DNA from 4 places in the Clostridium gasigenes genome. Region 2 is predicted to be linked to each of the others. Evidence: riboswitches for the same ligand, from Rfam matches in the RefSeq annotation. Region 2 holds a riboswitch; each other region holds the start of a gene.
What was found. A riboswitch is a leader RNA that binds a small molecule or an ion and turns the genes downstream of it on or off. The one in region 2 is predicted to bind cobalamin.
Positions count from the first base shown of each region.

Region 1: another riboswitch for cobalamin. It lies ahead of J1C67_RS02265 (sirohydrochlorin cobaltochelatase); the one in region 2 lies ahead of J1C67_RS01495 (DUF4430 domain-containing protein).
Region 3: another riboswitch for cobalamin. It lies ahead of J1C67_RS15585 (ABC transporter substrate-binding protein); the one in region 2 lies ahead of J1C67_RS01495 (DUF4430 domain-containing protein).
Region 4: another riboswitch for cobalamin. It lies ahead of cobT (nicotinate-nucleotide--dimethylbenzimidazole phosphoribosyltransferase); the one in region 2 lies ahead of J1C67_RS01495 (DUF4430 domain-containing protein).

Region 1 is NZ_CP071376.1:462,042-469,746, forward strand. Features, by position in the region: gene J1C67_RS02255 (precorrin-8X methylmutase) at 21-644, opposite strand; gene J1C67_RS02260 (cobyrinic acid a,c-diamide synthase CobB) at 748-2,067, opposite strand; gene J1C67_RS02265 (sirohydrochlorin cobaltochelatase) at 2,203-3,024, opposite strand; cobalamin riboswitch at 3,193-3,367, opposite strand; gene J1C67_RS02270 (iron-containing alcohol dehydrogenase family protein) at 3,478-4,572, opposite strand; gene J1C67_RS02275 (potassium/proton antiporter) at 4,587-6,020, opposite strand; gene J1C67_RS02280 (ABC transporter permease) at 6,557-7,519, opposite strand; gene J1C67_RS02285 (ABC transporter permease) at 7,521-7,705, opposite strand, start outside.
Region 2 is NZ_CP071376.1:306,974-314,678, reverse strand. Features, by position in the region: gene J1C67_RS01530 (cobalamin adenosyltransferase) at 50-829, shown strand; gene eutD (ethanolamine utilization phosphate acetyltransferase EutD) at 819-1,445, shown strand; gene J1C67_RS01520 (hypothetical protein) at 1,457-2,170, shown strand; gene J1C67_RS01515 (EutN/CcmL family microcompartment protein) at 2,185-2,457, shown strand; gene J1C67_RS01510 (BMC domain-containing protein) at 2,450-3,010, shown strand; gene eutH (ethanolamine utilization protein EutH) at 3,088-4,182, shown strand; gene J1C67_RS01500 (cupin domain-containing protein) at 4,213-4,668, shown strand; cobalamin riboswitch at 4,742-4,867, shown strand; gene J1C67_RS01495 (DUF4430 domain-containing protein) at 5,021-5,416, shown strand; gene J1C67_RS01490 (hypothetical protein) at 5,419-5,925, shown strand; gene J1C67_RS01485 (HutP family protein) at 6,047-6,466, shown strand; gene J1C67_RS01480 (ABC transporter substrate-binding protein) at 6,905-7,705, shown strand, end outside.
Region 3 is NZ_CP071376.1:3,320,775-3,328,479, reverse strand. Features, by position in the region: gene cbiB (adenosylcobinamide-phosphate synthase CbiB) at 1-796, shown strand, start outside; gene cobD (threonine-phosphate decarboxylase CobD) at 829-1,905, shown strand; cobalamin riboswitch at 1,984-2,155, shown strand; gene J1C67_RS15585 (ABC transporter substrate-binding protein) at 2,383-3,312, shown strand; gene J1C67_RS15580 (FecCD family ABC transporter permease) at 3,281-4,324, shown strand; gene J1C67_RS15575 (ABC transporter ATP-binding protein) at 4,336-5,094, shown strand; gene J1C67_RS15570 (Dph6-related ATP pyrophosphatase) at 5,165-5,833, shown strand; gene J1C67_RS15565 (cobyric acid synthase) at 5,823-7,313, shown strand; gene J1C67_RS15560 (Na/Pi cotransporter family protein) at 7,519-7,705, shown strand, end outside.
Region 4 is NZ_CP071376.1:3,330,434-3,338,138, reverse strand. Features, by position in the region: gene J1C67_RS15650 (J domain-containing protein) at 1-81, opposite strand, end outside; gene J1C67_RS15645 (GerMN domain-containing protein) at 275-907, opposite strand; gene J1C67_RS15640 (methionyl aminopeptidase) at 1,161-2,030, shown strand; gene J1C67_RS15635 (helicase-related protein) at 2,265-4,022, shown strand; gene J1C67_RS15630 (choline/ethanolamine kinase family protein) at 4,107-4,949, opposite strand; cobalamin riboswitch at 5,002-5,177, shown strand; gene cobT (nicotinate-nucleotide--dimethylbenzimidazole phosphoribosyltransferase) at 5,449-6,552, shown strand; gene J1C67_RS15620 (cob(I)yrinic acid a,c-diamide adenosyltransferase) at 6,593-7,123, shown strand; gene J1C67_RS15615 (bifunctional adenosylcobinamide kinase/adenosylcobinamide-phosphate guanylyltransferase) at 7,120-7,686, shown strand; gene J1C67_RS15610 (adenosylcobinamide-GDP ribazoletransferase) at 7,696-7,705, shown strand, end outside.

The sequences.
Region 1 (7,705 bases), 160 kb from region 2:
AATTTGTTCCATTCTCCAATTTATCTCTCTGTAACCATATAGACAAGAGCATTTACAATAGCTGCTGCTACTCCACTTCCACCTTTTCGTCCATTGACTGTTATATATGGTATGTTTAATTCACTCATATTTTCTTTACTTTCACTTGCTCCTACAAATCCTACTGGTACTGCTATTATTAATTTAGGATTTGCTTTGCCTTCTTTTATTAATTCTTTTAATCTAAATAAAGCTGTTGGTGCATTTCCAAAAACAAATATATCAACATTATCATTACAAGCCTTTTCTACTGCTGCCATCGATCTTGTTATTTCTCTTTCCTTAGCTTCTATGTGAACCTCTTCTAAATTAACATAACAAATTATTTTGCCATTAACTTGATTTAAGCCTCTTTTATTAACTCCTGAAAGTGCCATATTTGTATCTGTATAAATCATTGCCCCATTTTTCAAAACTTCTTTTGCTGTCTTTATCGCATCTGGGCTTATTTCAATTAAATTTTTATATTCAAAATCAGCAGTTGTATGTATAACTCTTTTAACAACTAATAATTCTTCATCTGTAAATGAATGTTCTCCTAATTCTTCTCCAATTATTTCAAAACTTCTTTTTTCAATATCCATAGGTTGTTTAATATATTTCATTAAACTCAAACTCCTTTCTATTTTAAATTCTCAATCTAACTCTAGATACTAGCATTTTTTATGATGCCTTATATTTAACATGATTCTATAAAACAAATATTCTTTATTTTTTAGAACTATCATAGCCAACTAGAACTTTTAAAAACTCTAAATTACCTATAAAATGTATATGTGGATATCCTGCTAAAGTATTTTTCTTTTTATATCCACAGGTCCACGTTAAGTTTTCCCCAGTCCAAGCCTTTTTTTCCACAATATAACTTGTACTTTCAAGTAATTTAACATCAGACTTATGAAATTCATGACAATTCACTTTAATTTGTTCCTTAGTTTCTTCATTTTCCATTAATACAGTGGCATATCCAAACCGCTTTAGTCCCTTTGTCATTTCACTATATCCAGTAAAGAAACCCACCATTTCATTTCCACTTATTTTTTCAGTAAGATACATTAATCCACCACATTCTGCATAACATTTAAGATTGTTATCTAAAGCTAATTTTATGCTTTCTCTCATAGATATATTTGCTTCTAACTTTTCTTTAAATACCTCTGGATATCCCCCTCCTAAATATAAAAAATCTATATTTTCTGGAAGCTTCTTATCATGCATTGGACTAAAATATATAACTTCTCCTATTTCTTCTAATAATTCTAAATTCTCTTTATAATAAAATCTAAAAGCTTCATCATAAGCTACTGCTATTTTTAATCCTTGATTTTTTAAATGGAACTTATCTTCGTATTTTGGCATGTCCTTAAAACTATCTATTAAAGAATCTAAATCTATATGTTCTTCTATTAGATTTGCACATATTTCTATTTTTTCTAAAAGATTATCTATTTCAACACTTTGAACTAATCCTAGATGTCTACTTTCTAGTCTTATTTTTTCTTCTTTTGGTACATACCCAAAAACTTTAACATTACAGTTTAATTCTATAGCTGATTTTAAAAGACTATAGTATTTTTCTGAAACTGAGTTTATTACCACTCCAACTACATTTGCATTTCTAAAATCTTTTAACCCATTAATTTCTGCGCATAATGTAACACTTTGCCCTTTTGGTGTAACTACTAATATAATTGGTGAATTATCTAAAACCTTTGCAACTTCATATGTTGATCCCTCTTCTGTAATTCCTATGCCATCATATAAACCCATTACACCTTCTATAATTCCAAGTTCCCCAGTTCCTCTTGAAAAACTTGCTTTTACTCCATCTTCACCCATAAGGTGTAAATCTAAATTTCTTGATGATTTTCCTATTACTTCACTATGAAATCCTGTATCTATATAATCTGGGCCTACTTTATATCCTTGTATATCATATCCTCTATTTTTTAAAGCTTTCATTAATCCCAATGTAAAAGTAGTTTTACCACCGCCACTACGATTTGATGATATTATTAAACTTTTCATATAATTCACCTCTCTTTAGGCATTGTAAAATAAATAGCAAGTCAAGTATGCTAGTCTATTTATTTTCATATTTCTAATTTCCCAAAGTCTTTTTAAAAATAATTACTCAGATTCTGAGCTATCTTCTTTTAACTCCTAAGCTTTCTTGGTTTCTCCTATACCTTTCATCTTTCCAGCTATAACATCTTTAATACGTTGTATATATAATTCGTTAAAGCTATCTATTTCACCTAAGCCTTTAAGATGTAATTTCACATCTATTCCTGCTGCTTTAAACATTGAATTCCATGAATCATCCTCTTCTGAAGCCATATCATTTTTAACATGATCACCTGCAACAACCATAAGTGGTATTAATGTAACTTCCTTTATATTTCTTTTCTTAACTCTCTTAAGTACACTATCAAAACTTGGATATCCTTCAACAGTTCCAACAAATACATTATCGTAACCTTCATCTTGTAATACCGTTTGCAAACAGCCATATGCTGAATTAGATGGATTTGCAGTTCCATGTCCAAACAAAATCAAATTTTCCTTCTTATCTAGTATTTCTTTAACACTTTCAATAAATAAACTATAATCCTGTGGAAGTTCTTCAATACCTTGATAATAAAATATTGGTCTACCTAAATTTATACTTTTAAATTTATCACTATATTTATTTACTACATTCTTTATATATGTAAATTCTTCTCCTGCTATCATATGAAGTGGTTGTACTATAACCTCTTCTATACCAAGCGCTAATAGCTTATCTAAAGATTCACTTGGCGTATCAACCTCTATATTATGCTTTTCCTTTAATTTTTTAATTATTTTATGTGATGTAAAAGCACGGCTAATTTTATATTCACCAAACTCTTCTTGTATTTTATTTTCTATTCTTTCAATAGAATTCGTTAATGCATCTAAATAACTTGTACCAAAACTTACTACTAATATAGCTTTATCCATAGTATCACTCCTAATTTTTTACTTAAGTCATAGTAAAATAAATAACAATCAAAAAACACCCCTACCATAACCTTGGTAGGGGTGCTGCAAATTTACACGACAAAAAACAAGAAATATGTTCAAAAAAATTCAACAATATTCTCTTGCTATTGTCCTTCCCACCGAAGGATAGCATATAATTATTAGGCAGGTCTCCTGACTTGGGTTCATCCTCCTCTCTTCCTTCCTAACCTTTTGGCCAGTGGATATCTTAGAGATTCGTCTCCCTTTACAGTAGCGGGGGCTGTAATGGATTTTAACCATTTTCCCTTTTAATTAAAAAACCTAAAATTAAATATTCTGTTGTTATAATAATAATATATTAATACTCTATATTATTCAAGGTATTATTATATTTTTATTTCAAATACAATTTTAAATATCTTCATAATCATCTTATAGCTTTATCTATCTCTATTTTAGACTTCTATAATATATATTATATAATTCTTCATAAGATATATTTTCTGGATGATTTTTTAATTTAGCTTTGTTTTCCCACATAGCATCTGTGTATGTTTTTATTTCCTCCTCACTTATTTCTATATCTACTTTTGTAAATTTAGATAATAAGTTTTCTAATTCACTATGTGACTTTAAACCTAATAGCTTATATATATTTTCTACTCTTTCTCTATTTTTAAACACTTTTAAGTATTCAATATAAAGACATCCATTAGCTAAACCATGTGGTATATTTTTAAAATATGTTAATGGATAACCCATTCCATGAGGAAGTGATGTTCCTGTTTGAGCAATTATTATTCCTGCCATTGTTGATGCTATCATTAATTTTTGCCTAATTTCACAACTTATTTCTCCTGATATTAATTCTTCTATACATTCACTCCATAGCTTAATTGATTTTTCTGCTAAAGCATCTGTAATAATATTAGCATTTACATTTAAATAACCTTCTACTATATGTGATAGTGAATCTATAGCTGTATTTAGTGTTGTTTTTAGATTCATATGTTGAGTATAAGTTTCATCTAAGAATGCTATTTTAGGGAATACCTCTTGTCCAAAATTAACCTTTGTCTTATTCTTATTATCTGTAACTATTGCATATTGAGTTGTTTCAGTTCCTGTACCTGAAGTTGTTGGAACTGCTATAACATCTAAAGCACATAGTTTTCCAGATTGTAAAATAGTATCCTTAGTTAACTCTTTATTTTTTATCATAATAGCAATTACCTTAGATGCATCTATTGGTGAGCCTCCACCAATCCCTATAATAAAATCAACTTTTTCTCTTTTCCCAATTTCAGCTGCTTTTTCAATAGTTTCTAAAGATGGATTCTCTTCTACTTCACTAAATATAACATATTCAATATTTGCAAACTCTAAAGCCTTAACTACATCATCTAAAGATCCATTTATTTTAGAGGAGTTTCTCCCCGTTATTATATAAGCCTTTTTCCCAAAGCTTTTAAACTCCTTATAATTATTAACAATTATATTCTTACCTACTAAAATTCTTGTTGGCATAAAATACTTAAAATTCATTTTAATTTCTCTCCCTATTTTTTATCATTGAGAATATTATTTATTTCATCAAAATTATGCGCTGTTAAAACTAAAATATCTCCCGCCATTATTTTTGTACACCCTTTTGGTATTACAACATCACTATTACGCTTTATCATAACAACTAATATCTCTTCTGGTATGTCTGCATCCATAATAGTTTTATTTGCCCATTCACTTTTCTCATTAATAATAACTTCCATAAGTCTATTTGCTTCCTCGCCTTCATAGTCATTAAATGTTTTTAGAACTGGTGAATCATTATCAACAAGATCTAGCTTCTGCGCAACCTTTGGTAATAATGTTCCTTGTACTGCAACAGAAAATAATGCTATAAAAAATATTATATGAAATATATCATTATCTATTGGTGCTCCATCTGTAACTGCATAAATTGCAAAAACTATGGAAGCCGCGCCTCTAAGTCCAACCCATGATATAAATAATTTTTCCTTAACTGGTACTTTAAAAAAGCTAAGGATACTAAAGGTTGCAGCTGGTCTTGCAATTATGATCATAAATAATGATATTGATATTCCTTTAAATGCAACACTAGGTATTTGTGATGGAAATGCTAATAATCCTAACATGAAAAATAATGTTATTTGCATAATCCATGATATACCATCAAAGAAATGTATTAAACTCTTCTTATGTGGAATTTTACAGTTTCCAATTATAATCCCAGCTAAGTACACACTTAAATACCCATTACCTCCAAAATACTCACTTACTGCATAAGAAAGTACTGCTATTGCTGCAACAAAAATTATATAGAACCCTTCTATTTCAAAATTCACACGTCTCAATAAATAAGTAGTTAACTTACCTAACAACACTCCTGTTATTATTCCAATTGAAATTTGGCTTATAAGAAGTGGTAATATTAAACCAGCACCACCACCAACTATTAATTGTAATATAATAACTGTAAGCATATACGCAATTGGATCATTACTTCCACTCTCAATTTCTAATATTGAAGCTAGTGATCCTTTTAAATTAAGCTTTTGTGATCTTAAAATTGCGAATACAGCTGCTGCATCTGTGGAAGCAACTATAGACCCTATAAGTAAACCTTCTAATAAAGTTGTTTTAAAAACAAAAAAACAAAAAAGTCCTGTAAGTGTCGCTGTAATAATAACACCTACTGTAGACATCATTACAGATTGTAGTGCAACTGGTTTAGCCATTTTCCAGTTTGTACTAAACCCGCCAAAAAACATTATAAATACTAATGCAAATGAACATATATCTTTTGTTAGTTCATAATTGTTAAAATATATTCCAACAATTCCATCTGAACCAAATAACATTCCTAATACAATAAATATTAATAATATTGGAACTCCAAACTTATATAGTAATTTTGTAGAAGTTATACATATCAACAATATCAATGCACAAATAATCATTATTTCTATCAATTTAATCACCTCTAAAATTTATTTTTTCTTTTGTAAAATGGCTTATATCACCTGAATACTATTACTGATAGTATTAGTATTATGTTTTTGTATCCTAAACTATACATTTTCTAATGTTTTTAAAGTATCTAATGCTATAAAATTTATTCCTGTTAAAGAATTTATTGCTTCTACAAACTAGAAAATTATACTAGTTACATTCTTAATTACCTTTGAATCATCAACTTCTCCATCATTATATATAATAATCATCTTTTACGTTCTTGATAAATATTCTTAGCTATTTCAGGCAACTTTTCTGCTAACATTTTAACTATCACAGCTTCACCATATTGTTTTAATAACAACTATAAACTTATCTTGTGACACGTTTTAATACTATCCCTACTTACATTATAACATTTTTCATATTATTTATTACAATAAAATAAAAAAGAAGCTATACCTATATAGATATAACTTCTTTAAATTCATATTTTTCGAAATAATTAATCACTATTCAAATCTAGTTTTTTCATATTCCTAGATTATAAATATTATCTTTTTCCTGAATCAAATGCTTCTCCAGCAGCTTTCGGTGCCTGAGATGATTTTGAGAATATTATCAATGCTATTAATGTTAACACATAAGGGAATGTTTTTAATAACACTGGTGGTATTGATCCAAGTGATGGGATTACTTGTGACACATTTGCTATTGTAGTTGCAAACCCAAAGAAGAATGTTGTTGCTAATATTCCTACTGGTTTCCATTGTCCAAATATTAATGCCGCAAGAGCTAAGAATCCAAGACCTGCAACGCTCCCATTAAATTCTCCTGAATAAGTAACTAGAATTATTCCGCCTCCAAGCCCTGCAAGAGCTCCTGAAATCATAACTCCAGCATATCTCATTCTATAAACATTTATTCCTGCTGAATCCGCAGCTTGAGGATTTTCTCCGCAAGCTCTAAGTCTTAACCCAAATTTTGTTTTATAAAGAATTAATATACTTATTAAAAGTATCCCAAGTACTAACCAAGTACTTGAATAAGTCTTTGTGAAAAATAGATCTCCTATTACAGGGATATCTGATAACACGGGAATATCCTTTTGAGCGAAACCTCTCATTATTCTTATATTACCACTTCCTGTAATACTCCTTGCAAGGAATATAGTAAATGCACCAGCAATCATATTTATTGCTGTACCACTTATAATTTGATTTGCATTTAAGTTAATACTTGCAAATGCATGTAATAATGAGAATAACATTCCAACTATTACAGCTGCTAATAACCCAAGCCATATAGCCAAATTTCCAAACTCTGAAGCTGGTAATTTATCTTGCAGATTAAGTATAGTATAGGCTGCTGCAAAAGATCCAACTACCATTAGTCCTTCAAGTCCTACATTTACAATACCACTTCTTTCACAATAAAGTGCTCCTAGTGCTACTATTAGTAAAGGAATTGTATATCCTACTGCATATGGAAATATTTGTTGTATTATATTCCACATATTAAATCTCCCCCTTGCTTTCCGCAGCTATTTTATCTTTTTTTCTTTTTGTAATATTTAAGCCACCATTTTTCTTTGGTTTATTATTAATATATTTTTTTATGAATTTATCCATAATTACACTTGTAGCTGCAAAATAAATTATAACAGCCATTATTGTATCTGCTATTTCTGGCGGAACACTTG
Region 2 (7,705 bases):
ATCCGCGTTTGGCGGGTAGTATGTTTATATTCCATAAGGATGTGAGATAATGAGCGTTTTAACAGAAACAGAGATCAGAAAACGTTTAAGAGATAAGGATTTAAAGTTACTTAAAGAATATGAAGTTGAAAAAGGAGTAATAGTAACTCCATCAGCAAAAGGATATTTAAGTGATAATAATATACAATTAAAGATTGTTGAAAAAATAAAAGAAATAAATGAACCTGTTATTATTGAGAAAGAAGTAAGAATTGAGCCTAAATTTAGAACTATATTTGGGGGATATTTAGACAGTAAACCTGAACACATGACTCATCTTAATGGAAATCTATTAGTATTTAAAAATCATAGTAGAATTATATTAAGAGGGAAATTTGATAGTTTAGAATCTCAAATATTACAGGTTCAAATACTTTCTGATAAATTAAAGCATGAAAAGCTTACAAATGACTTAGAAGAAATTTTAGGTTTTGTTAGAAATCTATTAAGAGCAGAAGTTCTTGAAGAAAAATTAAATGAATTTAAGCTTTTAGATATGGATGAAAAGGAACTTAGAGAAAAATCACATCATCCTAAAAAATATTATGGTATGGGTCATTTTCAGCCAAGTTATAAAAATGGTGAAATTGTAGTTGCATTAAATTCTTTAAGATCAGCTACAAGAGAAGTGGAACTAGCATCTTATAATGCTTTTAAAACTGAGTATGGTGATGTAGAAAGAGAAGATATTGTAAGGGCACTAAATAGGCTTTCTTCTTTATTTTGGATAATGATGTTTAAGTTTTTAGCTGGCGAATATACAAATAAGGAGAAAATACATGGACGATAAATTAATTGATAATTTAGTTGAACAAGTTTTAAGTAAAGTAAAAGAAGAAATTTTTATAGGGGTTGAAGCCTCTGGTAGACATGTTCATTTAAGTAGAGAATGTATAGATATATTGTTTGGAAAAGGGTATCAACTTACTAAGGTTAAGGAACTTTCTCAACCCGGACAATTTGCTTGTAAGGAAAGAGTAACACTAATAGGACCAAAGGGATCTATGGCAAATGTTGTAGTTTTAGGACCAGAACGAAAAGATACTCAAGTTGAAATTTCAGCTACTGATGCATTAATTTTAGGTTTAAAAGTACCAGTAAGAGAAAGTGGAGATGTTAAAGGCTCTTGTGGAATATTAATTGTTGGAGAAAAATCAGCAGTTAAACTAGAAGAAGGAACTATTATAGCTAAAAGACATATTCATTTAACACCAAAGGATGCTAAGAAATTTAAAGTTAATGATAAAGAAAATGTAAAGGTTCAAGTATTAGGTTCAAGAAAATTAATATTTGATGATGTAGCTATAAGAGTTTCAGAGCATTTTAATTCTAAGATGCATATAGATTATGATGAAGCAAATGCTTGTGGTTTTAAGAATGGAATATTAGCTAGAATAATAAAATAGGTGGTGATATTTTGGAGTTTGATAAATTAGTTGCCTTAATTACAGAACAAGTATTTAATAATATAAAACAAAATACAGTTATGAAGAAGAAAATATTATTATTATCTAAAGAAAATAATAATAAAATACAAGAATTGCTAGGCAGTGATTTTGATTTAGAATATTATGAAGATAATATTGATTTAAATTCTTATGAACATATAATTTGTCCGAGTTTATGTACTAATGGTTTAGCATCATTAGCATTAGGGATGAGTAGTTCAAAAATGCTTAGTAAAATGATTGAAGCTATATTTATGGGTAAAAATGTTATAGTACTTGAAGATGGTATGGAATATAGAAAGTTTAAGGGAACAGCACCTAAAACATTATATAAAACATTTTTAGAATATGAAGAAAAGGTAAGAAATTTTGGAGTTAGAATAGTTCAGGTAGATTCATTAAAAGCTGAATTAAATCAAAAAAAATCAAAAAGCAATTTAATAGAAAATGAAACTGTAAAAAACAATGATGATGTAGTTTTTCATAAAGAAGTACAATCTACTGAAATTATTGAAGTAAAAGACAGTTTGCATATAAGAAATAAAAAGCTTATAGCAGAGTCAGATTTAAGAAAAGTATATATGAATGGTGTTAGAAACATAACTATTGATAAAAAATCAATATTAACACCTCTAGCAAAAGATTTTGTTAGAATATATCATTTAAACATCACAAGAGCATAAATGGAGGAATTATAATGGTAATAGGTAAGGTTGTAGGAAATATTTGGTCCACTAGAAAAGACGAAAAACTAAATGGAATTAAGTTTATGGTAGTAAAGCCATTAGATGAAAATTTTAATGAAAAAGGTGAGGTTTTCGTAGCAGCAGATAATGTTGGTGCTGGAATAGGGGATACAGTTTTAGTGACTACAGGATCAGCCGCAAGAATTTCTATAGAATACAAAGAAATACCTGTTGATGCAGTTATAGTAGGAATAGTTGATTCAGTAGAGGTTGACAATGTCTAGAGCGGTTGCAATTGTTGAACTTAGAAGTATTGCCTCAGGAATTTCGGTTGTTGATAAAATGCTAAAAGCTGCAGATGTGGAACCTTTATACTGTAAACCTATATGCCCCGGGAAATTCTTTGTTATTGTTTGTGGTGATGTAGGAAGTGTTAATGCAGCTTTAGAGGCTGCATTAAAAGAAAATAATAAATACATAATATCCACTAAAATACTACCTAATATTCATGAGGATATTATAAATGCAATAAAAAACAAATATTTACGCAGTGCCAGCTTAGCTATAGGTATAGTAGAAACTATCTCTGTAGCTGAAGGTATTGTTGCATTAGATACTTCACTAAAAAATGGTGAAGTTACCTTAGTTAAGTTATCATTAGGATTTACCACAGGTGGAAAGTGTTATTATATTGTGTCAGGTCAATTAAGTGGGGTAAAGGAAGCTATAGAATGTGCTTTAAAGGTTATAAAAAAGGACAAACTATTATGCTATGAGATTATTCCATCACCGGACACGGAATTATTAAAAGTACTAAATATTATTTCGGGCATCTGACAAAAATAACAAGTCAAGTATTAAAATATTGGCTTGTTATTAAAAAAAGATGACTTATAAGAAAAGAGGTATTAATTATGGAAATTAATGAAATTATAATATGTATTATGGCGGTATTTATGGCATTAGGTGCTATTGATAAATGTATAGGAAATAAATTTGGTCTTGGTGAAAAATTTGAAGAAGGTTTAATGGCAATGGGAGCATTAGCAATTGCTATGGTTGGAGTAATATGTTTAGCTCCAGTACTTGCTGACGTATTGAAGCCAGTAGTAGTTCCATTATATGAATTTTTAGGAGCTGACCCTGCAATGTTTGCAACAACATTGCTTGCAAATGATATGGGTGGATTTCCATTAGCTTTAGAACTTGCAAAAGATCCTCAAGCAGGGTTATTTGCAGGAGCAATACTAGGAGCAATGCTTGGACCTACAATAGTATTTACTATTCCTGTAGCTTTAGGAATTATAGAAAAAGAAGATCATAAATATTTAGCAACAGGTGTACTTGCAGGTATAATAACTATTCCACTTGGATGTTTAGCTGGTGGATTAGTAGCAGGTTTCCCAATAGTTATGATGTTGAAAAATTTAGTTCCAATTGTAATATTCGCAGCATTAGTAGTTTTAGGACTTTGGAAAATGCCTGAAAAAATGATTAAAGGTTTTACTTATTTTGGTAAAGGTGTAGTTGTAATTATAACTCTTGGACTAGCAGCAGCTATTATAGAAAAATTAACTGGTCTTGTAGTAATACCAGGTATGGCATCAATTGATGAAGGAATTGGAATTGTTGGAAATATAGCAATTGTTCTAGCAGGAGCATTCCCAATGGTACTTGTAATAACTAAAGTATTTAAGAAGCCATTATTAAAAATGGGAAAACTTCTTAAAATGAATGATATTGCAGCAGCAGGTATGGTTGCTACATTAGCAAATAGTATTCCTATGTTTGGTATGTTAAAAGATATGGATGAAAGAGGAAAAATAATAAATATCGCATTTGCAGTTTCAGCAGCATTTGTAATTGGAGATCATTTAGGATTTACAGCAGGAGTTGCTAAAGAAATGATTTTCCCTATGATAGTTGGTAAACTTGTAGGTGGAATTACAGCAGTAGTTATTGCTTGTATAATCGCTAATAAAACAATGGCTAAAAATAAGAGTAAATAATAATAAATATGTAATTAAGGAGTGTTAGTTATGGAAAATTTAGATAGAAGCATTATTGAAGATTTAGTAAGAAAAATTATTAAAGAAAACTTATCAGGAGTAACTAATGTAAATGCAGATAGACATGTAGATCAAAGTGGAATTATGTCTGTTAAGTTACCTATGCTTAAGCTTGAAAAGTTCGATACAGGTAAATCACAAGACAATGTTATGTTAAGAGATGCATTATCATTAGAAGAAAGTCCAAGACTTGGTTGTGGGCTTATGGAAATGAAAGAAACAACTTTTGATTGGACATTAATGTATGATGAAATACAATATGTTATAGAAGGTAGACTTGAAATAAATATAGATGGAAGAAAAGTTTGCGCTGATGCTGGAGAAATTATTTTAGTACCTAAAGGTAGTAAAATACAATTCTGTGTACCAAACTATGCTAAATTTATGTATGTAACTTATCCAGCTGATTGGGCAGAACAAAAGTAATTGAGTTGTGAAACAATCAAAAATATGTTACTATAAAAAAAGATGAAAATAAAATTTAATATAATTATTAATTAAGGAATATGGTGAAAATCCATAGCAGCCCCCGCTACTGTAATTGTGGACGATAAGCTTAAAAAACCACTAGAATTAAAGTTCTGGGAAGGAAAGCTTAAAGAATGAAGCAAGAGTCAGGATATTTAATTATAATAGAAAACTATATATCTTCGGAGGGAAGAGCGTTGTATTTATAACTATTAAATTATTTTGATTTTAATATGTTTATATAAAGAAGCACTTTTTTTAGAGTGCTTCTTTTTGTTTTAGAAATTTTAAAATATAAGGAGAGAATAAAATGAATAATAAAAAGGTTTTAGTATCATTATTAATTGTAATTATAGCTATAGGGGGATACTTTAGTTATAATAAGTTTTTAACAGAAAAGACTGTTAAAGGAAATAAAGAGATAACTGTTACAGTTATAAACAAAGATGAAAATTATGAAAAAGAGCATATACATAGAACTGATGCAGAAAAGCTTGGAGTAGCATTAGATGAAATGGGAATAGCAGAAACAAGTAAAGGCGATTTTGGTAGAATGGTTACTAAAGTAGATGGAATAGATACAGAAATGGCTAAACAACAATGGTGGAACATAGCTATAAATGGAGAAGATGCACAAACTGGAATAGATGACACAGTTATAAAAGATGGAGATAAAATAGAGTTTATTTATAAAGTAGGTTTCTAAAAATGAGAAACAATTTAAAAACAATTATATTGATGGGTTTCTTAGGAGCTATTGTAGTTGTATCTCAAATAGCATTGAATTTTATACCAAATGTTGAATTAGTATCATTATTATTAATAATATTTACGCTGATTTATGAAAAAAAAGCACTATATATAGTCTTTGTATTTGTAATGTCAATGGGTCTTATGTATGGTTTTGGTTTATGGTGGATAGGATATTTAATAATATGGCCAGCCCTTGTTATGATAACATATATTTTAAAAAATAAATTTAATAAGAATTTTTTAGGGTTAGCTATTTTTTCCGCAGGATTCGGATTAATATTTGGAGCATTATATGCAATACCGTATATATTTGCTTCAGGAATGAATGTAGCAATAGCTTATTGGATTAGAGGGATTCCCTTTGATTTAATTCATATGGTTGGAAATTATTTTGCTATGATATTATTAGGTGAAAAAATATATAATTTATTATTATTTTCAAATAAAAAATATGGATATTAGTTATTTTCAAAAGCCTTATATAAATAGTTCTAATGTGATAAAATTAAATATATAAAAAGAACTTATAAATAGGCTAGAAGATGAGATTCAAAAATTTTTAATATGAAAATTGGAGGAAATTATGATAGAAAAAAATAGTGTTGAAGTAGCAAAGATAGCAACTAAAATGGCCATATCAACAAGAGAAGAAGAACATAAATTAGTAGATGAGTTAAGAAAAGAGGATATATTTGCAGTAGCAGTAGATATAGGTGGAAACTTAAATACATCTATACCTAAAATAATTGAGAGAGCGTTAGTGGCATCAAAAAGAACTGGAATTATTAAAGATTGCCATCTTCATGATGGTGCTGTTGTAGGTGCTACAAGAGAAGCTTTAATGCAAGTATCATCTAAAGCTAATGGATTAAGTGTTGGTGGAAAGATAGGTATTGCAAGATATGGAGAACACTTAAGTGTAACAATATTCTTAAGTATAGGTTTATTGCATTTAAATGAGGTAGTTATTGGAATAGGTCATAGATCAATACCTGAAATGTAAAAAAACATTGACAGTATTTTAAAATGATTGTATTATTAGTAATAATTAAGGTTCCAAAAGAAAATAACAAGCCAAAGATTTTGAGGATGTTTTGTGTTAGGTTAAGAACCATAGCATAGGCATAGGGGATTTAGGTAAATGTTGTGGAGATTGAAGTGCCGTAAAAAAGTAGCATAGTAGAAGTAGTTGCATAGTAATAGAAGTAGTATATTAAAAAAAGTAGCATAGTAGTTTGGTAGGAGATAAGTTTAATCGTAAATAATGTATCTAACAATAAGGGATCATAAAATAAAGAACCAGTCAAAGATAAGAATATTGACTAGGTATTTATTTGAATATCTCTAAAAGATACTTAAGTGATATTTATGGACCCTACTTATAAATTATAAGTAGGGTCTTTTTATTTTAAAAAAAAGTTAATTTTAGGAGGATGGTAGTATGGTAGTTAAGAAAAAAGTTTCATTATTAATTTCAATTATTTTAACCACAACAATTATAGCTGGTTGTTCAGCAAATAAAGGTGGCAATCAAAATAAAAAAATATCAATTGGTATTACTCAGATAGCAGAGCATCCTGCATTAGATGCAGCAAGAGAGGGATTTATAGAAGCATTAGAGTCTAAAGGATATGTGCAGGGAGAAAACCTAAATATAGAAATTCAAAATGCACAAGGAGATATAGGAACTTCTCAAATGATTTCACAAAATTTTGTGTCACAGGAAAAAGATTTAATATTTGCGATTGCAACACCTGCAGCTCAAGCTGCTTTTAACTCAACAAAAGAAATTCCAATAATAGTTACAGCAGTATCAGATCCTGTGAAGGCGGGGCTTGTTAGTAGTATAGAAACATCAAATACTAATGTTGCAGGAACAAGCGATGAAGCTCCTTTAGATAAGCAGTTTAAATTATTAAAAGATATATTTCCACAAAGCAAGAAAATAGGGATTTTATATAATACAAGTGAAGTAAACTCAGAGGTTCAAATAGAAAAAGCAAAAGAAATAGCTGGAAAATATGATTTAGAAATAATAACATCTGGTGTAACTAGTGTTAATGATATGACAACAGCTTTAGATATAATACTAGATAAAGTTGATATATTATACACATTAACAGATAATCTAATAGCATCTTCAATGCCTTTAATTTCAGCAAAAGCTATAGAAAAGAAAATTCCTGTAGTTGGAGCAGAAGAGGCTCATGTTAAAGGGGGCGCTTTAATAACCGAAGGAATA
Region 3 (7,705 bases), 1.1 Mb from region 2:
ACTAGCAGGGGGATTTACTTGGATAATTGCAGTAATAGTAGTTTATGCCGTAAATTTATTAGTTATAAAACTAGCCTTTTCATTTAATAATATAATTGGAATAGCGCTAAGTGGAATTATAATATATTTTTGTATTTCAACAAAAGCATTAAAAATAGAAGGATTAAAGGTTGTTAGCTATATAGTTAAAGATGATATAGGATCTGCAAGAACTCAATTATCTTATATAGTAGGGAGAGATACAAAATCATTAGATAAAAAATCAATAATAAGAGCAGTTATAGAAACAGTAGCCGAGAATATGTCTGATGGTATAATTGCACCATTATTTTATCTAGGGATTGGTGGTGCTCCACTTGCCATGGCATATAAAGCAGTAAATACAATGGATTCAATGTTTGGATATAAAAATGAAAAGTATAAAGATTTTGGATACTTTCCGGCAAAATTAGATGACTTATTTAATTATATCCCAGCTAGATTAACAGGAATTTTTACAATAATAGTAGCATTTATATTAAAAATGAATTGGAGAAATAGTTATAAAATTTACAATAGAGATAAAAACAATCATAGCAGTCCAAATAGCGCTCATCCAGAGGCCGCAGTAGCTGGAGCTTTAGGAATTAAGCTAGGCGGATCAAATTATTATTTCGGTAAAATAGTTGAAAAGCCAACTATAGGTGATGATTTAGACGAAATAAAAATAGATCATTTATATAAGACTAATAAAATACTTTATGGAGTTGCTATTTTTGGATACATATTAGCAATAGGTTTAAATTTAATTATATAAAAAAGTTTGCAAAGGTTTTGAGGTGAGATTATATGAGTAAAATAGTTCATGGTGGGAATGTAGAAGAAATATCAAGAAAATACAAAATAAATTCTGAAGAAATAGTTGATTTTTCTGCTAATATTAATCCCAGTGGATTAAATAAAAATGTTAAAAATGCCATGATTAATGCTTTAGATAAAATCGAAAAATATCCAGACATATCTTATTTTAATTTGAAAAAATCTATAAGCGACTATGAAAATATAGATATAAAGAACTTAGTACTTGGAAATGGAGCAGCAGAGGTGATTTTCAATATAATTAGGGGGTTAAAACCTAAAAAAGTATTGCTTCCAGCACCAACCTTTTCAGAATATGAAGAAGCTGTGTTAAGTATAGACGGAAGTATAGAGTATTATCATTTGAAGGAAGAAGATAATTTTAAATTAAATAATGAATTAATAAACTCTTTAAATGAAAGCATAGATATGATATTTATATGTAATCCAAATAATCCAACAGGGGTTTTAACTAAAAATACTTTTATTGAGAAATTAGCAAAGAAGGGACTAGAAACAAAAACAACTATAGTTATAGATGAATCTTTTTTAGATTTTTTAAACTCAGAAGAAGAGTATACATCTAAAGATTTATTGCAAAAATATGGAAATATTATAATTATAAAATCATTAACTAAATTTTTTGCAATGCCAGGAATAAGAATTGGTTATGGAATTTCTAAAAATGAAGAGTTTATTACTCTAATAAAGAAAGTTACAGTTCCTTGGACTGTAAATGTAGTTGCATCCGAAGGTACTATACAAGCTCTTAAAGAAGAAGATTATATAAGACACAGTATTGAGTACGTAGAAAAGGAAAAAAACTATTTATATAATAATTTAAAACAAATAAAAAACATTAAAGTGTTTAAACCATCAGTTAATTTTATTATGTTTAAAATTTTAAATAACTTAGATTTAAAGGAAGAGATGATAAAACACAGTATACTAATTAGAAGTTGTAGTAATTATGAAGGTTTGAATAGTAGTTTTTATAGAATAGCAGTAAGAACTAGAGAGGAAAACGAAAAAATTATTACTGCATTAAATTATAGTTTAGTAATATAAATTTAGAATTCTAAAAACTAGTTATGATACTAAAGTTTAATTGACATATAATAAACTTTAGTAATATAATCAATAAGAAAAATAAATCACAAAAAGGCGTTAGCTGACTTAATAGGGAATCAGGTCTAAATCCTGAGCTACCCCAGTAACCGTATTATGGACGAAATCTTAAAAGCCACTGCAAAATGCGGGAAGGTAAGAGAGTAGGATGAAGTAGAGCCGGGATACCTACCTTTTGTGCGACAATATCATTTTCTGTGGGTGAAATGATAGGATATAAGTTGTAATTTTTATTCTTAATTATTATTTAATAATAATTTTATGAAATTAAGCAATTATGTATTTTAGGCATACCCCTTAAAGGGGTATGCCTTTCTTTTAATATTTTATATGTAAAGGTTATTAAAAATAAATAACATAACTTAATATAATAAAGTTAAGAGAGCCCTAGATATATAGATTAAGGAGGAATAATTAATGAAAAAGAAAGGTAAAATTTTATCACTAGTATTTGCAATGACTTTTACAACAATGTTATTTGCAGGTTGCACAGAGAAGATAATAACAAGGACAGATAGAGAGGGAACAGAGTTTACTGCACCTAAAGAGGTTAAAACTATAATATCAACAGCACCATCAAATACCGAGGTGTTAGTAGCACTTGGACTAGCAGATAAGTTAGTTGCAATTGATAAATATTCAGCAGATGTTGAAGGTGTTAATACAGATTTACCTCAAATTGAGTTTAGAAATCCAGATGCAGAAACATTAATATCTTTAGATCCTAATATTATAATAGCTTCAGGACACAACAAAGTTGGAGATAATGATCCATTTAAATTAATAAAAGAAGCTGGGATTCCAGTAGCATACATTCCAAGTAGCTACAGCATAGATGGAATATATGAAGATATAGAATTTATGGCAAGTATTACTGGAACAGAAAAAAAAGGAAAAGAAATAATTGAAGACATGAAAAAAGAAGTCGCTGAAATAAAGGCAATTGGAGATAAAATTACAGATAAGAAAAAGGTTTATTTTGAAATAGGAGCTGGTTCAAAATTAAGTAGTTTTGGTAGCGAAACTTTCTTAAATGAAATGATAGAAATAATTGGAGCGGAAAATATATTTAAAAATGAAAAATCTTGGATTTCTCCAAGCGCTGAATCAATAATAGATGCAAATCCGGATGTTATATTAGTAAATACACCTGGAAAAAATACAGCAGGAAAAACAGCTGTTGAAGATGTGAGTAGCCGTGATGGATGGAATAGTATAAATGCAATAAAAGAAGATAAAATATTTACTCTTGATAAAAATTCTTCATCAAGATCATCACAAAATATAATTAAAGCATTAAAGGAAATGGCTAGATATGTTTATCCAGAAGTATATGGAAACAAATAAAAATAAAAGGTTAATGATATTATCCATTCCTTTAGTATTTTTAATAATATGTATTGGAACTTCATTTGGGAGTTCCGATATTAGCATATTGGATAGTATTTCAGTAATAGGACATAAAATACTGGGAATTACATTAAGATCTGAAATAGATAGTAAAGATGTAGCTATTATATGGAACTTACGACTTCCAAGGGTTCTTTTAGCGTTTATAGTAGGTGGAGCCTTATCCGCTAGTGGAGCGGTTGTTCAATCGGTATTAAAAAATCCATTAGCATCACCATATACATTAGGTATATCATCTGGTGCTTCACTTGGTGTTGGTATTGTAATAGTCACAGGAATTTCAATTCCATTGCTTGGAAATTTAACGTTGCCACTTATAGGATTTATATGTAGTTTATTAACAGTTATATTAATATTAAAATTTGCTTCAAAGGTAGATAAAAGTCTTTCTAACAATACAATAATATTAGCAGGTCTTGTATTTTCATTGTTCTTTAATGCAATACTTACAACTATTACAGCATTATTTACAGATAAAATTGAAAGTATTACTATGTGGCAAATGGGTTCATTTTCAATGAGAGGATGGTCATATTTAAAAGCAGGACTTCCATTTTTTATTGTAGGAGTAGTTGGGGTTATGATATATTCTAAAGAAATGGATGTATTAACATTTGGAGAAGAAGCAGCAAAATCAATAGGAGTGGATACAAAAAAAGTAAAAAAACGACTTTTTTTATTTACAGCCATTTTAACAGGAAGTGCTGTAGCGATAAGTGGTACAATTGGATTCATAGATTTAATTGCACCTCATATGGTAAGAAAAATATTTGGATCAAAACACTCATATGTAGTTCCAATGTCTATTGTTTTAGGTGGATCACTAATGGTTATTACAGATTTGGTAGCAAGAACTATTATTATTCCCTCTGAACTGCCCGTAGGCGCAGTAACAGCATTAATAGGTGCTCCATTCTTTGCATATCTTTATTTTAAAAAGTCAAAGTAGGTGATTTTAAATTGTTGGAAGTAAATAATGTAAGTTGTGGATATGATGGATTAAATGTAGTTAAAAATGTAAGCTTTAAAGTAAATAGAGGGGAAAATATTTGTATAGTCGGTCCTAATGGATGCGGTAAAAGTACTCTTTTAAAGTCAATAGCAAATTTAATTAACTATAAAGGAAATATATTGTTAGATTCAAAAGAAATAGGTGGGTTAAATAGAAAAGAGTTAGCTACTAAAATAGCACTTATGACACAATCAAGTCATATTCATTTTCCATATACAGTTTATGAAACAGTAGCTCTTGGAAGATATGCTCATTTAAAGGGAGTGTTTGCAACTCTTTCAGAAAATGATAATAATATTATAGTTAAGTGTATAGAAAATGTTGGTTTATTAGATTTAAAAAACAAATTAATAAATGAATTATCTGGAGGACAGCTTCAGAGAGTATTTTTAGCAAGAGCTTTTGCTCAAGACCCAGAGGTTATTTTACTAGATGAACCAACAAATCATTTAGATTTAAGATGTCAAATAGATATTTTAGAGTATTTAAATAAATGGGCAAAAGAAAATAATAGGATTGTAGTAGCAGTATTACATGATTTAAATCTAGTTCAAAGTTTTGGAGAATCAGTATTAATGTTAAACAATGGTGAAGTAGTTGCAAAAGGAATACCTAAACATGTTTTGGAAGAAGAAAAATTAAAAAAGGTCTATGGTATTAATATTAAAACATTTATGTTAAATGTTTTAAGAAAATGGCAACAATAAAAAATTCTAATTAATTTAATATTCATAAAAATATGAATATAGTATATTGAAATTACGGAGGAGATAGAAAATGAGTAAAAAATTTATAATGTCATATAGTTGTGGTAAAGATAGCACACTTGCATTGAATAGAATGATAGAAAATGGACATACACCAGTAGCGTTATTAATAACGGTAGATAAAAATTTATGTAGATCATGGTTTCATGGAGTACCAGAAAATTTATTGCATAATGTATCCGAATCATTAAATATTCCACTTTTATTAGTGAAATGTGAAGGTGCTGAATATGCAGATGCATTTAAGAATACTTTATTACTAGCGAAAAATGAACTTGGAGTTGAGGCTTGCGTATTTGGGGATATTGATTTAGAAGCTCATAGAACTTGGTGCACAGATAGATGTAATGAAGTTGAAATTGAAGCTATATTCCCACTTTGGAATGAAGATCGCGAAGGGTTAACTCATGAATTTATAGATAGAGGATTTAAAACTGTACTTAAAAATGTAAAATTAGAATTTCTTAAAGAAGAATTTTTAGGAAAAATACTAACTAAGGAAGTAGTTAGTGATATAAAAGCAACTGGGGCAGATCCTTGCGGAGAAAACGGTGAATATCATACATTTGTATATGATGGACCACTATTTAAGTTTCCTATAAAATTTAAAACACAAGGAAATATAACTAATGGAACCCATGGTTTCTTAGATATAGTTGATGAAGACAATGGCAAATAAAATAATGCTGCTTGGAACAGCATCTTCAGTTGGTAAAAGTACAGTAGCTACAGCTTTTTGTAGATATTTTAAAAATAAAGGGTTAAAGGTTGCCCCATTTAAAGCTCTTAATATTTCTTTAAACTCATTTGTTACAATAGATGGTTTAGAAATGGGGAGAGCACAGGTGGTTCAAGCAGAAGCTTGTGAAATAGTTCCAACCGCATTTATGAACCCAATACTTTTAAAACCTAGTGGAAACTTAAAAACACAGGTTATACTTAATGGAAAAGTTCATTGTACTATGGATGCATATAAGTATAAAGAGTTAAATAAAGAATTAAGAATAGTTGCAAAAAATACTTTTTATAATTTAGAAAAAGATTATGAACTGATGGTTTTAGAAGGCTCTGGTAGCTGCGCTGAAATAAACTTGAAAGAAAGTGATATAGCAAATATGTCTATGGCTAAGATTTCAGATTCACCAGTAATTTTAGTAGCAGATATAGATAGAGGAGGCGTATTTGCTTCTGTTGTAGGGACAATAATGCTTTTAGATGAAGAAGAAAAAAATAGAGTTAAAGGTGTTATTATTAATAAGTTTAGAGGGAACATGGAGTACTTTAAACCTGCAATGAAACAATTAGAAGAAATAATTAAGATTCCAGTATTAGGAGCACTGCCCTATGCAGAATTTGATATAGAAGATGAGGATAGTGTTACAGACAGAATAAAAAATAAAGAAGCAAAAGGATTAGATATAGTAGTAATTAAGCTTCCTCATATGTCTAATTTTACAGATTTTAATTCATTAGAAAGATTAGAAGGAGTTCAAGTTAGATATGTTAAAGAGGTAAATGAAATTAAAAAGCCTCATGTTATAATAATTCCTGGAACTAAAAACACAATAGAAGATCTAAAAGCAATTAAATTAAATGGAATATTTGAAAAGATAAATAGTCTTAAAAAAGAAGGGGTATTTATATTTGGAATATGTGGTGGATATCAAATGCTTGGAAAACTTATTGAAGATTTAGATGGTGTAGAGGGTGAAAAAACTAGTGAAGAAGGGTTTGGACTACTAGATATAAAAACTATATTTAATAAGGAAAAATTAACAAGACAGATTAAAGGGGTAGTTACAGTAAATAGTAATATTATTAAAAGCTGTAATGGCATAACTGTTAGTGGTTATGAAATACATAATGGAAAAACAATTAAAAGTAAAGATTCTAAAGTTTTTATAAATGATATAAATGGTGAAGTAGTAGGAGTATGTAGCACAGATGGAAAGATACTTGGAACTTATCTTCATGGGATATTTGATGAGGGTAACTTTGCTAAAGAATTAATTAATAATATAAAAGAATATAATGGTATAAAATTATACAATGAAGAAAATCTAGATTATGAAAAATATAAATTAGAACAATACGATAAGTTAGCAGCATTACTAGAAGAGAATATTGATATGGAAAAAGTAGAAGAAATAATATTTTAAATAAGTAAAGCACTAAAAAAAATGATAGACCAGCAAATTACTCTGTTATTTTTTAAAAAGTGCATAAGTATTGTAATATGTTATATTTTTATACTATTAAATAATAAATTTAACATAGAATTAACCTATTTAGTTGTAGAAAAATGATAAAATAATAAATGATATTATTTTATATTTAAATTACTTAAGATAGGAGAGATTTAAAATGATTAATTTTGAAACTATAATAGGGCTTATAGGGGGACTTGGATTATTCCTATACGGAATGAAACTAATGGGTGATGGATTAGAAAATGCAGCGGGAGATAAACTTAAAGGAATACTTGAAAAATTAACAAGTAATCGATTTATAGGAGTTATTGTTGGAGCGTTAGTTACTTGCGTAATACAAA
Region 4 (7,705 bases), 1.1 Mb from region 2:
AGAAACAATGTTTTTATAAGCTTTTTTTATCTCCTCTTCTGATGAATTTTGGTGTATACCTAAAACTTTATATGGATCCAACTTATATTCACCCCTTTTTTAATTTAATTATTAATATTAAAGTATAGTTTATTCTAATCAAAATTGTTGTTTTTGTGATTAATAAAAGAATAAATATAAAAAATAGGCAGTCAAAATATAGACTGCCTATTTTAAATAAATATATAAATAAGTAAATATTAAAAAACTTATTATTTTTAAAAAATCCTGAAACTTAATCTAATTTAATTACATTCTCTAAAGAAACTTTAAAGCTTTCACCATCATTCATTGATATATGTCCTGAACTATAAGGCTTACCACCTAAAGTAATAATTACATTATCAACCTTAAAATTATAACCAATAGTATTAACAATAGCTTTTAAAGTATTAGATTCAGAACCACTACCTAAGTTCATTTCACTTACGAAGTTATCTTTGAAATCCATAGTAAATATATTATTTTCTTTATCTAACTTAGCAGATGTTACACTGATATTTTTAGCAATAGCAGGGGTAACATCAGGTTTTGTTGGGTTTTTCAATGCATTTACAAGTGCATTAGTTACAGCTTTATCAGTTACTTCAATAGTATCATCATAGTAAATAATATTATCATTTACGACATCATAAAAATAAAGTCGTACAGATTTATTTTCTTTTTTTACTACATCAGTATTGTCAGTATCGGTAGATTGTGTATCTTTAGCCTCCTCAAAGTTAGTTTTAATGTTATCATTTTGTTTAATGTTATCATCTTGAGATAAGTCGGCTTCTGTATTAGGTTTTGAAATCTCCTTATTACAGGAAATAAGCATTAGTGAAAATGTAAGAATAGATAAAATTACTAAAAGTTTTTTCTTCATATATAATCGCTCCTTTGTATAATAAATAAGTGTAAAATAGATTTCTACTAGTATAGTATACCATGATTAGAAAAAAGTTTCAAAAAAATAGTCTTATAATGTAGTAAAAGCGCATAATAGAGGATGATAGCTTTATAAAAATAAAATATGGATTTGAAAAAATAGAGTATAGGTGTATAATACATGTATATAATTACTAAAGCAAAAATAAACTAGTTAATATAAATTTTTGTTTTGAAAAGGAGATTTAAAAATGAATTTAAATAGAAATGATGAATGCTGGTGTGGAAGCAAACAAAAATATAAGAAATGTCATATTGATTTTGATAAAAAGGTAAACTCACTACAAATGAAAGGGTTTATTGTACCCTCAAGAGATATGATTAAGAATAAGGAACAAATTGAAGGGATAAAGGCAAGTGCTAAAATAAATAATTCTGCTTTAGATTTAATTGCTGAGAGAATTAAAATTGGTATGAATACAGAAGAAATAAATAAAATAATACATGATTATACAATTTCTCAAGGGGGGATACCAGCACCTCTTAATTTTTCAGGGTTTCCAAAGAGCGTATGTACATCAATTAACGAAGAAATATGTCATGGAATACCAAGTGAGGATATAATACTAAAAGATGGAGATATAATAAATGTAGATGTATCCACAATATTAAATGGATATTTTTCAGATGCGTCAAGAATGTTTATGATAGGTAACGTAAGCGAAGAAGATAAAAGATTAGTTAATGTAGCAAAAGAGTCTTTAGCAAGAGGCGTAGCTGCTGTAAAGCCTTGGGGATTCATAGGAGACATAGGAGCTGCAATTAAGGAATTAACAGATGAAAATGGTTATTCAGTAGTTAGAGATTTTGGTGGACACGGAATAGGACTAGAGTTTCACGAAGATCCATTTGTAAGTCATATTGGAGAAAAAGGAACTGGTATGATTTTAGTTCCAGGAATGGTATTTACAATAGAGCCAATGATAAATGCAGGAGATTATAATTTATTTGTTGACGAAGAAAATGATTGGACAGCAATTACAGAAGATGGCTCTTATTCAGCACAATGGGAACATACCATTCTTGTAACAGAAAACGGTGTTGAAATAATAGCATATTAATCATAATTTAAAAAAATAACATATATAGATAAGCAGGTAGTTTAGTATAGATATAAATACTAAACTACCTGCTTATGTGTTTTAATGGTTAATTAATATTTTTTGAACTTATAAAAATTGGAACAAATGAGCAAGCTAATGAATAAAAGGATAATAAGAAGTAATATTATATGGTAGAAGATTTGTTTTTTTAGTTTCTTAAGTAAAATACAACTAGGTTTTGGAGGGATAATATTGAAAAAAAATTCTATGCAAAGAGAGTTTAAAAAGTTGAAGGGTCAGATAAATCAAATAGAAGAAATAGTATATAATTCTAAACCAGGAGTATTGCTTGAACATGAAGCGACTATAAGAAAAAAGATAAGAGAGCTTCAAGATATGAGTGGAGAAGGTTTTAAGGAATATAATAATTTATGTGAAAGATATGATGATTTGCTTGAATATGTATCCAAGAAAATTCTAAGTGATTATAATAAGAAAAATGATACAAGTTTTGATTATTATAAGGTTGTCCGGGGACAGGATAATAGTTTAATTAATTCAGGTATAATGACAGTTTTAGTTAAACATCATATACCGGATTTAATATCAAAAGAATTTGAAAAGAATTTCCCATCAAATCCAAAAGATGAGTATAGAGAAGCTAGATTTATAAAAAGAAAATTCTATATTCATTTAGGGGATACAAATACAGGTAAAACCTATAATGCAATCGAGAGATTAAAAAAGGCTAAATGTGGAATATACTTATCCCCACTTAGAATATTAGCTCTTGAAAATTATGAAAGAATGAATAATGAAGGGGTAATATGTGACTTACTAACCGGAGAAGAAGAAATAATAACTATTGGGGCAACGCATACATCTTGTACAGTTGAAAAATTGAATATAAAGAAAAATTATGAAATAGCAGTTATAGATGAAATCCAAATGATTGGAGATTCGCAAAGAGGAGATGCTTGGACAAAAGCACTTCTAGGAATTAGATGTAAAGAAATTCACTTATGTGGAGCTTTAAATGCTAAAGAGGTACTAATAAAAATATTGGAAGATTGCGGTGAAGAATATGAGTTAATAGAATATAAGAGGCAAATTCCTCTTGAAATAGATCATAAAAGTTTTTATTTTAAAGATGCACAGCCTGGAGATGCTATAGTAGTGTTTTCTAAAAAAAGAGTTTTAGAAATTGCAGAAAGTTATTCTAAACAAGGAGTAAAGGCAAGTATTATATATGGAGACTTGCCACCAGAAGTTAGAAGAAAACAATATGAGCAATTTGTAAATAAGGAAACAAATATTTTAATAACAACAGATGCTATTGGAATGGGTGTGAATTTACCAATAAAAAGAATTATATTTTTATCTACTAAGAAATTTGATGGATATGAAATACGTGATTTGACATCACAGGAAGTTAAACAAATAGCAGGCAGAGCAGGAAGAAAAGGAATATATGAAATAGGCTATGTTTTAAGTATAGGAGGAGGAGCAGAGTTTCTACAAGATAAATTAGAGGAAAAAGATAAGCCGGTATATTCGGCGGTAATAGGACCTTCAGAAGCTATATTGAAAATAAAAACTCTCCCACTTAATGAAAAATTAGCTATTTGGAGCACGAGAGAAGAGACGTTAAATTATTATAGAAAAATGGATATAACTGAGTATATTATTGTATTAGACAATATAAAGAGATATAAGTTAAAGGAAGAAATTCAATGGAATTTATTGAAGATTCCATTTGATGTATCAGAAGAGGTTATGCTGAATGCTTTCTTAGACTATGTTGAGGAATTATTCTTAATAAATTCTAAGGAAATCACAAAACCTCAATGTTTCAAAGGTAATTTAGATGACTTAGAGATTTATTATCAAAAAGTAAATTTATATTACTCATTTAGTAAGGTGTTTAACCTACCTTTTGATGCAGAGTGGATTTATAACGAAAGAAGGGAAATAAGTAATAATATAAATGAAATTTTATTGAGAATATAATATTTCACTTATTAAAGGAGGCGTAATAGCCTCCTTTAATAATGAGTTAAATTTTAATATAGCCTTATTTTAAATCTAGAATTTTTATAGATTAGAATATAATTCATCAAAAATAATATTAGAAGCTTTTTCATAATTGTAGTTACTTAATGATTGTGCTGATTTTATTAAACTCCAAAGAGCATTTAGAAGTTTAACAACATAAATATAGCTAATAAGTTTATTATAATCTTTAATGTTAAATCTTCCAGAATAGGCCTTTAATAAATTAACACGTCCATTATAATCTTGTAACCATGCAACAGTTGCTAAATCAAAAAAAACATCGCAAGTAGCTGAGAACTCATAATCTATAATATATAAATTTCTATCATCTATAATTATATTAGAAACATTTAAATCGTTATGACAAAGGCCTACGAATTTATTTATTTCTAGTTCCTTTTCAAGCCGAAATAGTTTTTCTGTTAAAGAATATATATAAGTAGGCAGTGGAAGTTTTAGATTAATACATATTTTTATTCTCGCCCTAATTTCATTAAATGGATTGAAATAAGTTAAAGATGTTGTTAAATGTAATTTTTTTAAGTTGATACATAATTTCCTTAATAAGCGCTCAGAATTAAACTCTATTTCTGTAGGCATTTTTCCATTAATCCATTTATATACCATATTTCCAGTCTCCACATCAAAGTAAATAGGCATATGGCATAAATTTAAATCGCAAGCAGTATGTAAAATAGTTAATTCATTTCTTCTACTAATATTAAATGGAGTTGGATTACATAGACGTATAAAATATAAATTATTATAATAAATTGCTTTGTAATTATTATTACTAAGCCCTCCAATTTGTTCTAGTGAAGATAAAAAATTCATATCCCAATTTAAGGAATACTTTAAAAAATCAATTATTATAGAATTCATAAAATCTCCTTACTTATTGACTTTTGTATTAATTATAAGTATTATAACAAAAAGGTAATAAATATGTAATGGTTGTTTAAATACATTAAAAGGGAAATAGGTTAAAAGCCTATACGGTCCCGCCACCGTGAAAGTTAGTTTTTTCAATTATTTTATTTATAGAAATTAATAAAATAAAAGTCTTAACATAATTTAAGTCGGAATACCTGCCAATACATTAACGCTATTAGGGAGCTTTTAAAATATAGATAGTTCATCAAATGATTGACCTGTTATTTTTTCAGCACCCTCAACTTAACGGTGTATTAAGGGTGTATTGTATTTTAAGTAAGAAAAGTATTCTTATTTATTTTGTTATGCAAGCATCTTATGTTAAGTAAGATGCTTTTTTGACGTTCAAATAGATTTGAAAGAAAATTAAAGTTATGAATATAGATATGCTTAGTAAGGCACTTCAAAAAATAAGTATGTCTGAGATATTTTTATTAGGGGGTATAAGGTGCGATTTGAAAATAAGGATAGTTTAAAAAAATTTATAAATGATATTAAACCTGCAAATAAGAAAGCTTGTAAACTGGCAAAGGAAAGGTTGGATTCGTTGGCAAAACCCCTTGGAAGCCTTGGGAAATTGGAAAAAATATCAATAAAGCTTGCAGGGATTACAGGTAACGTTAAAAATAGTATAAATAAGAAATGTATAATTATAATGTGTTCTGATAATGGTGTTGTAGAGGAGGGGGTAGCCTCGGCACCTCAATATGTAACACTTGCTCAAACTATTAATTTTACAAAAGGATTAACAGGAGTAGCTGTACTTGCTAAAGAAAGTAACTCAGATTTAATAGTAGTTGATATAGGTATTAATAGTGATAAAGAAATACCAAAGGTCTATAATAGAAAAATAAGAAAAGGGACAAGCAATATAGCTAAAGGACCAGCTATGAGTTATGAAGAGTGTGTAAACGCTATAAATATTGGTATTGAAATGGTAGGAAAGGTAAAGGGAAAAAAATATGACATAATAGGTGTAGGAGAGATGGGAATAGGAAATACTACAACAAGTAGTGCTGTACTAATTGCACTTACAAATTGTGTCTTGGAGAAAGCAGTTGGTAAGGGTGGAGGTGTAACAAAAGAAGCCTTTGAGAAAAAAAAGGTAGTAATAAAAACAGCTTTAGAAATAAATAATATAGATATAAAAGACCCAATAGATATTATATCAAAAGTAGGTGGATTCGATATTGCAGCTATGGTAGGAGTGTTTATAGGGGCAGCTTATTATCAAATACCTGTAGTTGTAGATGGTTTTATATCGGCAGTTGCAGCACTAGCAGCAGTTAAGATTAATCCATTAGTAAGAGATTACTTAATAACATCACATTGTTCTAAAGAAATAGGATATAACATTGCGCTCGATGAGTTGAAACTCGATTCTATGGTTAATTTAGACATGAGGCTTGGAGAAGGAAGTGGATGTCCAATAGCTTTTTCTATAGTTCAATATGCTTGTGCAATGATGAATAATATGGCCACTTTTGCAGAAGCTGAAATAGATAATGGCTATTTAGATACAGTAAGAAGTGAAGACGATTATATAGTATAAGTGATCTTCAAAAATAATAAAACAAGAGGAGGCAAAAATTATGGAAATAGGATTAATTCATATATATTGTGGAAATGGAAAAGGAAAAACAACAGCAGCTATGGGACTTGGTATGAGATGTGCAGGAAGAAAAAATAAGGTTCTGTTAACTCAGTTTTTAAAGGATAATAATACTGGAGAGCTTGTTTCAATAGAAAAATTAAATGAATATTTTCATGTAGTAAAAGGTGCTCCAATGAAGGATTGGTTTAATTGTTTAGACAAAGAAGGGCAAGAAGAAGTGATTAAGGAACATAGAGATAGATTTTCATCAATAACTAAGAAAGCTATAGATGAAAATTATGATTTACTTATATTAGATGAAACAATGGCTGCTTTAAACTATGGAGTATTAGAATTAGATACAGTACTAGAATTTTTGAAAAATAAGCCAAAGAATTTAGAAGTTGTTTTAACTGGGAGAAATCCAAATCAAAAGCTAATAGATATAGCTAACTATGTATCAGAAATAAATTCAATCAAACATCCTTTTGAAGAAGGAATTCCTTCAAGAATTGGTATAGAAATGTGATTTGTTTAGTAATTGGTGGAGCTAAAAGCGGTAAATCTATGTATGCTCAGAATCTTTCAAAAGAATTAGAAAATAAAGGCAGCAATTTGTATTATGTGGCAACTATGAGTCCTTATGATGAAGATGATCTAAAAAGAATAGAAAATCATTTAAGAGAAAGAGAAGGATATGGATTTCAAACTATTGAAGTACAAAGAAATATAGATAATATAATTAATAAAATAGAAAAAAATGATACATTATTAATTGATAGCTTAACTTCACTAGTTACAAATGAAATGTTTGTTTTAAATGAGTTTAATGAAAATATACAAAATAATATAATAATGGGTTTAAAAAATATTAGTAAAAATGCTTTAAATCTAGTTATGGTGTCAGATTATATTTCAAGTGACAGTATTACATATGATAGTTATACTGAAAATTTTAGAAAAGAGATAGGACTAGTTAATAGAAACGTAGCAATCTTTTGTGATGTAGTTATTGAATGTGTATTTAATAATATAATTATACATAAAGGAAAAGATATATTAGAGAGTTACAGAATATCTAATGCAAATTGAAAGTTTGAGGTGAGTAAAA